2 regions of the Enterovibrio sp. QJM3NY_24 genome follow, and region 1 is predicted to be linked to the other one. Evidence: predicted binding sites of a transcription regulator. Region 1 holds the regulator's gene; the other holds the start of a gene.
What was found. The regulator PurR, encoded in region 1, represses purine synthesis genes. The targets are predictions, from matches to a motif close to TNANGNAAACGTTTNCNTNA.
Positions count from the first base shown of each region.

Region 1 (4,644 bases):
TGACGGCGTTAACCCACTGTTCCCGGCGATGGATATCGCATAAGAGACAGTATGAAGAAAAGGGCAGCTTAGCTGCCCTTTTTTGCTCTATGTTAGATAGACTTAAAGTGCTTTTTTTCAACTAACGGAATGACAATGCAAGAATTTATTGCCATTAACGAACAACGTGCAGAATTTTACTGGTGGATGTCTTCCCTTTTCGCCAGTGAATTAACGCAAGATGATTTGAATAATTACCACGGCAGCAACATGGATAACTATTTTTCCGCGTTAGCCATGACCGAGGAATTGAAAGCACCGATCGTTGAATTTCGCAACGCGCTTGCCGCGCTAAAGCTCCGCGAAGATGCACAACTCGAGCTAGCCGCTGATTTCTGTGGTTTATTCCTCAGTACACCAAAAACAGGCGCATTGCCTTATGCGTCTATTTATATTGGTGAAACCGGTCTGTTGAACGATAAGCCCGCGCAAGAGATGGGTCAATGGATGGAAAAGTACGGCATTGCTCAACGTAAAGATTTCAATGAACCGTTTGACCATCTTGCGGTTGTGCTTGATTTCATAGGGAACTTGGTCATTCTTGCCAACAAGGAAACCGAAGAAGACCAACAAGAATCCATGATGCAAGAACAGCAAATATTTTTGGAAACCATGGTCATGCCGTGGCTAGGTAGTTTCCAAAAATCGCTAAACCAGTTTGATCAATTCGGTTTTTATAAAGCCGCTGGTGCATTGCTCACTGCATTTATCACACTGGATCTTTTGTTCCTTAAAGGCGAATAAAAAGGTGCCTATCTATACCCAAACAAATTCTCGCTAAACAAGCATTTTGAAGTGTTTGGTTATGATAAATGAAGCCGGGCAAGCCCGGTTTTTTCTTTTTTTGAGCTTGGAAAACAGAAAAAACCCGCTATTTCGCAAGCTTGATACGCATCAAGCTTACGCGAGTCGCTTCAATTGAATAATTGCGGGCGCGGTCATGAGCCAGTAAACTGTGAACGCAAGCGATTGGCATTGAGAAATTTCTGTAACATTACAAACGCCTCGTCATAGTGCCGCCGCAGCGTTCCCCCCTTCTCCCACACTTGATGGAAAGCAAGTTGCTGGCAGTGTCGATGAAACCTCGACGACAAGGGGATGAGAGTCCGTCTCTCCGCCTATAGAAAGAACGAATCCATTACGCCGCTTAGCATAGCGGCGTAAACATGTTGAGCAGCCACTATTTCTCAAGCTGCTAATGAAAACGATAAGAAGATTACCCAATGGCAACAATTAAAGATGTCGCACGCATGGCTGGTGTATCTACGACAACCGTTTCACACGTGATCAATAAAACACGCTTTGTCGCAGAAAACACAACCAAGAAAGTATGGGCCGCAGTCGACGACTTAAACTATGCACCGAGTGCAGTTGCGCGCAGCTTGAAATGTAACTCAACGCGCACGATTGGCATGCTGGTCACCAAATCTACCAATCCGTTCTTTGCGGAAGTTGTACATGGGGTAGAAGAATACTGCTACAAAGAAGGCTACACGCTTATCTTGTGTAACACCGAAGGTAACTTAGCGAAGCAACGCGACTACCTGCGCATGTTGGCAGAAAAACGCGTAGATGGCCTGTTGGTGATGTGTTCTGACTTGAATGAAGAACTTCTTATTCTATTAGAGAAAAAGAAAGATCTGCCGATGGTTGTGATGGATTGGGGCACGCAACATGTCAACACCGACTGCATTCAAGACAATGCCGAACTCGGTGGCTATATCGCGACCAAGTACTTTGTAGACAACGGCCATACCAAAATCGGCTGTATTTCAGGTCAGTTAGATAAACTCACCTGTCAGACGCGCTTGGCAGGCTTTAGAACTGCGTTGGCAGAAGCTGGCATTGAAGAAAATCCGAACTGGATTGTAGAAGCCGATTTTGAGTGTGACTCCGCAGTTGAAGCGGCAAAAGCATTATTGGCCCAAGAAGACCGCCCAACGGCTGTTTTTTGCTTTAATGACATCATGGCACTGGCTGCAATCAGTACCTTCCGTCAGGCCGGGTTAGACATTCCTAACGACATTTCTGTTATTGGCTACGATAACATTGATCTAGCCGCATTTTTCTCACCACCGTTGACGACAATTCATCAGCCGAAAAATCGACTGGGTAAAACTGCAATCAAACTGTTATTGGAACGTCTCGCCAATAAAGAGAACGAACAGCAGATTTTTGTTATGCAACCAGAGCTCATCATTCGCAGTTCGGTGAAAAATATCAACGCCGAGTAAAATACGCGCTCTCGCGGTACTTCTCTAAAAGCCCGACCACTTTTTGCGGTTGGGCTTTTTTTATTAACTGGCAAGTTTTCCGACTGACTCAACCTCATTATTGCGACTCACCTCTTAAAGGGTAAATTGCCTAGTTTTCTAGTGCTACCCTTAAACCCAGCTATAAAGTAGTCATCTTGGTCAAAAATACTTCAATTACAAAGACAACCGGATATTATCAATCACATCAATAAGATTCTATCTGAACCAAGATCACACTTTATGAGACCAGCAATAACGACAAAATGATGCGATTCAGTTAAGCTAAAACCCGTCAAGAAAAAGGCAAACCATCGCGAAAGCGTGGGACGCAAAGCTTCCGGCCTCACAACACTGATTTTATGTGTTGGTGGTAGCGGAGCTACCGATGACGTTAGCATTCACATACCGGATATTTCTGGTTCGTTGACAATTCTCTGAATTAGCTTTGCTACGTTGCTCCTTGACCATTCATCCAGGAACGTATTGATTGAGAATTAGTCACATGGATAAACCAACGCTAAAAAACACACTGAAGTTCTTCGAATGCCTTGGCAAAATCAAATCCCGCTCTATGTTTGGTGGGTTTGGTGTATTTTGCGATGAGACGATGTTCGCACTGGTTGTTAATGATCAGCTTCACCTTCGTGCTGGTCAAACGAATGAAGCTGAATTCAAACATCTGGCGATGAGCCCTTACGTCTACAAAAAACGCGGCTTCCCTGTTGTGACTAAATACTATGCTGTGCCTGAAAATTGGTGGGTAAAATCTGACGAGTTAATGGCCTATGCCACGACAGCACTCACCATTGCCAGAGACGATCAGCAAGAAAAAAAGACGGCGGCGCCAACGCGTATCAAAGATCTGCCAAACTTGCGACTCGCCACAGAGCGAATGCTAAAAAAAGCAGGTATCGATTCTGTCGAACAGTTGCAAACACAGGGCGCCGTGAGAGCTTATCGAGCTTTGCAGAAATCACACCAAGACACGCTTAGCCTTGAGCTACTTTGGGCACTGGAAGGCGCGATAGAAGGTAAACACTGGTCAGTGATTACGCCTCAACGCCGTGACGAACTTTTGCAAACCTTGCACCAGTAACGCCTCAAAACCCAGCTTTCATCCAGTCAGTACAACACTCCTTTTTGAGATTGTTCTGACTGGTCTAGATATCCATTTTCTCAGTTTTAATTGTCACCAGTACCCTATCAACGCCAACCTAATCGCACTCCATACTGTATTCACACTCAAAACATGACACTTCCTACTGCATTTTTACGACAATAAGGCTCACTAAACCGAAAATAACATCATGTTCCATTGCTTATTGGCTGCGGGACAAGCTATGTTTTCAGTCAAAAATACTCTCATTTCTTCAGATCTGTATTAAACCGCCAAAAAACCTCAAGAACACCATTAATGTGACACATGTCACATTGATGACAACAAATGCACTCAGTTGATTATCAATTGTTCGAAATTTGAACTAAGCCAAAAAGACAAGATAGATGAATGGCAACAATGAGATGCATTACAGCAAGCCGTTTCCCGATCAAATAGACAGAATATTTCGAGACCATTTTCGCAAATGGCCTAGACGATTCAAGTGGGCAGTGTTTTTTTGCTTCTTATTGCCGATCTCGTTTTATGCAGCCCTTGAACAGGGTATGTTTGCCCCTTCATTTTTAACGATTTTGGTCATTGTCTTCTTTGGCATTAACGCGACCGTTGTTATATGGGGTTTAAAAATGAACAGTTTCGCGCAGCGATATTGGCACAGGAACTACCATATCGGCGGTGCAACTACCCTAGCCATTGTTCCTTTGTCTTTGCTTATTGTTCAGTATTCTAAGTACTGCCTCTAGTTTATGGCTTCTCTGCGTCTTTCAGGCTGTCGTGACGACCATTCTTTAAACCAACGATAAGTCACCGCTATAACTCGAAAATTCAACCAACATGCATTCGTTGTCGTCATGCCCATTCCTAACGTTAAATCATTAATATTCATCAAATTACCGTACACTCCCTTCTAGACGAGCAGCCTAAAAATGCCCCGAGCATCGAAAAATTTGAGGAAGCATGTAATTAATTTCTCTGCCCTCAGGTCTTTATCACCAAGCAAAAATACGGAACGGTCGGAAACTTATGCGTCACGTGTTGTCGATTGTCGCAAGAACATTGTCGGGTCACAGAGTCGGTAAATAATTGTATTAATTCATTGAGATAATACGTTTTTTCTCAATCCAGTTTTAAACTTTTGCCATAGTTAACACAGTGACTAATTTCACAGGGTACGAACATTCCTGACGGTGTTGAACAACGTTATTACGAAAGGATTTCAAATGAACAAACAGA
Region 1 covers NZ_CM173519.1:2,057,757-2,062,400, forward strand. The annotation lists gene torA (trimethylamine-N-oxide reductase TorA) at 1-43, shown strand, start outside; gene torD (molecular chaperone TorD) at 136-783, shown strand; gene purR (HTH-type transcriptional repressor PurR) at 1,263-2,273, shown strand; cyclic di-GMP riboswitch class I at 2,587-2,681, shown strand; gene AC3CIC_RS09025 (TfoX/Sxy family DNA transformation protein) at 2,797-3,390, shown strand; gene lpdA (dihydrolipoyl dehydrogenase) at 4,632-4,644, shown strand, end outside.

Region 2 (4,644 bases), 1.2 Mb from region 1:
ATAGCGACATGGGCAAAGGCTTCGCGTGGGATTGCATTACGCAATGTACCACCGCGAATAGAGATAAGGCGTAAGCCTAAATCGTCAGCGTGGCCGGCAAGAAAGCGTCCAAGAAGTTTGTTGGCGTTGGCGCGACCAGTGTGAATATCAACACCAGAGTGTCCGCCTTTGAGACCTTTGATTTGCAGTGCTTTACCCACATAGCCTTCTCCTAGTGCTTCTCGCTCTAGGGTGAACGCAATGGAAGTATCGACACCGCCTGCACAGCCCATGTAAATTTCGCCTTCCTGCTCCGAGTCAGTGTTTAGCAAAATGTCACCGTCTAACCAGCCTTCTTTGAGGCCAAATGCGCCAGTCATGCCAGCTTCTTCGTCGATAGTGAGTAGCACTTCGAGAGGACATGAGCAATATCATTGGCGGCAAGTACAGCAAGACAGGTTGCCATGCCCATACCGTTATCTGCGCCAAGCGTTGTGCCGTCTGCCGTTACCCAATCGCCGTCAATGTGCGGACGAATCGGGTCGGTGACGAAGTCATGATCTGTGTTTTCGTTTTTCTGAGGCACCATGTCTATGTGAGCTTGAAGCACCACGCCTTTTCGGTTTTCCATTCCTGGTGTTGCTGGTTTCTTGATGATGACGTTACCCACATCATCTCGACACACCGACAAACCTTCATGGGTTGCCCAGTCCACAATGTATTGTGCGAGCTGGTCTTCATGCTTTGACGGGTGAGGAATGGAACAAATTTTGTCGAAAAACTGCCACACAGGTTGCGGCGACAATTGGCTGATCTCTGACACGGGCGATCTCCAGAAAAACACAGAATGAAAAAAGGCATGCAGTACTGCATGCCAATAAGCTAACAGAATTTGCAGCGGAAAAGTATGCATTGTTAAAAGCATATCGCTACATATCGTATGAAATGCCTGCATTTTAAACTGCCCGATAGCGCTTTTAAGCTGAACGCCAACTGCCGAAAGCGCCAAGCTTTGCTCAGTCAAATCGCGACTTTGTTCTACCGTCTCTTTCCCTTTTTAAAGACCATCAGATTGTTGTAATTCTGAGTGGCAAAGAGGTAGATCGGCAGTAGCATTGCACTTAGTGTGATTGCAACCAGAAAGAATACGCGGTTACTTATATTGATATTTCGAATTACGTCAACAAGCATCAATAACAATCCCTATTTCTATTGTTTTGTTGTTTCGGGATGGATACTTTTTCAACTAACTGGTTACACTGCAAGCATGTGAGCCTAAGTTTTTGGTATGTATAGTATTATTATTTTCGAGACGCTTTTGTTGTGTAGTTTAATTACATAATAGGTTCGAGCTTGGTGATTAATGTGATTTGGATCTCTTTTGTATTGTAATTAAATAACGTAAAGGCTATTATCTCACCGTCTTCTGGATGGGCAGTGAGCCCAAAGACACAGCCATGCGCTAGCATTTGTTTATGGATAAACCCGAAATTATTCGTCTCCACGGAACCGAGCTTTACTAAAGCTGCATTTATTCGATTCGAATTTTTTGAGGTACAAATGATGAAAGGCAACTCTGCGTGTCAATACTGGAATCGTAGTTCCGTATACACCAACAATTTTCGTTATCCGGCGACGTTCGGATACAAAAGCAAGTAACTAATGGCTTGCTGATAGAAGAATTACCCCGCTCTAACAGATATTTCGTTTCCATTTTGGAAATCAGACTTTTATCTGGCGCCACTTTTTAGTGGCGTTTTTTTTGTCTTAAATTCTGAAATATTGGCTTTGTCTCTGATTGAACAGGCACCTTGAGGTAAATGGGGGTATGCTCGTCTCAGATTTACGGTTTGTTCATTTCTTAATCTAAATTCCCCTCTAATATGTATGCCTTAAACTGACTAAATCATCAGGATGATGCTAAGTCGCTTGTTTCGCCACCGATCGGAGTCTAAGTGATGCAATTCACACTGGAAATTTCACGAAGTGGCGGGTAAGATTCGCGTCAAATTTCGACGCAAACGTTTTCGTAAAACGTTCGTGTCTTATTGACTGGCATACACACACTTTCCAAGGAACCGAAAGCCATGCTTGAGCGTCTATTTAAGTTAAAAGAGCAAGGTACAGATATTCGAACCGAAATCATTGCGGGATTGACAACTTTCCTGACAATGGCCTACATCATTTTTGTGAACCCAGCGATCTTGTCTGAAACAGGCATGGACCGTGGAGCGGTATTTGTTGCGACCTGTTTGGCTGCGGCAATTGGCTGTTTCGTGATGGGTTTGGTTGCGAACTATCCTGTTGCCCAAGCACCAGGTATGGGTTTGAACGCCTTCTTTACTTACACGGTCGTATTCCAAATGGGATATTCGTGGCAGGTAGCATTGGGTGCGGTCTTCTTGTCTGGTTTGTGTTTTATCGCTTTGAGCCTGTTTAAGGTTCGAGAGTTGATTATTCACTCCATACCTCTTTCTCTACGAACCGGTATCTCTGCCGGTATCGGTATGTTTTTGGCGCTGATTGCGCTGCAAAACTCCGGCATCGTTGTGGCACACCCAGCAACCTTGGTGTCCATGGGAGATCTGTCCTCATTTGCACCTGCAATGGCAGCACTCGGGTTCTTCCTGACCATTGGCTTGGTGAATCGCGGCGTTAAAGGCGCAGTGATGATTGCTATTCTTGTTGTGACAGGTATTGCTGTTGCGACAGGTAACGTTCAGTACGGTGGCATAATGTCTGCGCCGCCAAGTCTTGCTCCAACCTTCATGCAGATGGACTTGTCCGGTGCATTTGAAGTCGGCATGATTTCTGTTGTGTTTGCATTCCTTTTCGTCGACCTGTTTGATACAGCTGGCACCTTAGTGGGTGTGGCACAAAAAGCGGACCTGATGGACAAAGATGGTAAACTACCACGCTTGAACCGTGCGCTGTTGGCGGACAGTACTGCAACCACTGTGGGTGCAATGCTGGGTACGTCAAATACGACGTCTTACATTGAAAGTGTGTCAGGCGTTGCTGCTGGTGGTCGCACGGGGTTGACCGCTGTTGTGGTCGGTATCTTGTTCCTGCTTGCACTGTTCTTCTCGCCATTGGCAGGTATGGTGCCAGCTTACGCAACAGCAGGTGCTTTGTTCTACGTGGCTATTTTGATGATGTCTGGTTTGGTTAGCGTTAACTGGCGTGACCTAACAGAAGCGGCACCCGTTGTGGTTGTTTGCTTACTGATGCCGTTGACCTACTCAATTGCACACGGTATCGGTTTAGGCTTTATCTCTTACTGCGCAATCAAAGCATTTAGTGGTAAGGGACGTGATGTACCTATCAGTATTTGGGTTCTGGCTGCCCTGTTCTTGCTGAAATTCGTTATGTAAGACACAATATGCCGCAATATTTTTTAGTGAGTTAAAAGGCGACCATCGCCTCCGAGGTTTTCTGAAATGAGCAACAAGTTTGTTATCACCTGGGACAACATGCAAATGTATACCCGCCAATTGGCTGAAAAGCTTCTACCTGCTGAGCAGTGGAAAGGTATTATCGCGGTGAGCCGTGGTGGTTTGGTTCCTGCTGCGATTTTGGCGCGTGAGCTGGGTATTCGTCATGTAGATACGGTTTGTATCGCGAGCTACGACCATGATCATCAGCGTGATATGCAAGTTTTAAAGAAAGCTGACGGCGATGGCGAAGGCTTTATCGTGGTTGACGATCTGGTCGACACTGGCGGTACTGCTGAAGTCATTCGTAACATGTACCCGAAAGCCAAGTTCGTGACGGTATGTGCGAAACCGGCGGGCAAACACTTAGTGGATGACTACGTTGTCGACATTGCTCAAGATTGCTGGATTGAGCAGCCTTGGGATATGGCCGTGACGTTTGTCGAGCCTGTTGCTAAGCGCTAAAATAACGATTTACTGAAAAGCCCCGAAAGGGGCTTTTTTTATGCTCAGAGTTAAGTAAATGTTGTTCGGTATTATTACCCCTCGGTAAGATCATGGTTTTCTGTTTACCATGGTTTACACTGGAGCCAGTTGAAATGAATGCTCTGGAGATATTCCGTGAGAGAAACAGAGTCAGAAAACCTATCCGTTAAGCTTTTCAAACCCACCAAACATGCAAAAGAAACCTCCACCATCGTAGGGAGTGTCAATCAAGCGTCAAACGACATTGATAGCGTATTAGACGGTGACAGTGACAACAGTTGGTATCGCGTGCTGCGTCGTCCGCAATGGACATGGCAAGGTGTTGATCCGATTGAGATGGAAGAAACGCTTGCGCGCATTGCTGCCTCAGACAACGACCGAAGCAATGATAAGCTGCTTGATACCGTAGTGGGTTACCGTTCGGGAAACTGGCCTTATGAATGGACACAGACGGGTATCAGCCACCAGAAAACGGCGCTGTTGAAAGAAGAACAAGGCGATAAAGAGGGTGCGTTTACAGATTGGTTACGTGCGAGCACCTGTTTCAGCATTGCAGGCTATCCTCACCTAAAAGGTGACCCTCTTTCACAGCAAACCGAAATCCTTGCTAACAAAGCGTTTCATTCCGCGATGGAAAAGTCGACGTTCAGAATTGAAAAAGTGGTGACCAAAGTTGACGGTAAGTCGCTAGAAGGGTTTCTTTATATTCCTCATACCGATGAGCCGCTTCCGACTGTTATTGTGA
Region 2 covers NZ_CM173519.1:833,212-837,855, forward strand. The annotation lists partial or broken gene AC3CIC_RS03565 (aminoacyl-histidine dipeptidase) at 1-802, opposite strand, end outside; gene AC3CIC_RS03570 (NCS2 family permease) at 2,067-3,353, shown strand; gene gpt (xanthine phosphoribosyltransferase) at 3,420-3,878, shown strand; gene frsA (esterase FrsA) at 4,035-4,644, shown strand, end outside.
Region 2: a site for PurR is predicted at 1,993-2,012, ahead of AC3CIC_RS03570 (NCS2 family permease). Genes of this name have one in related genera too.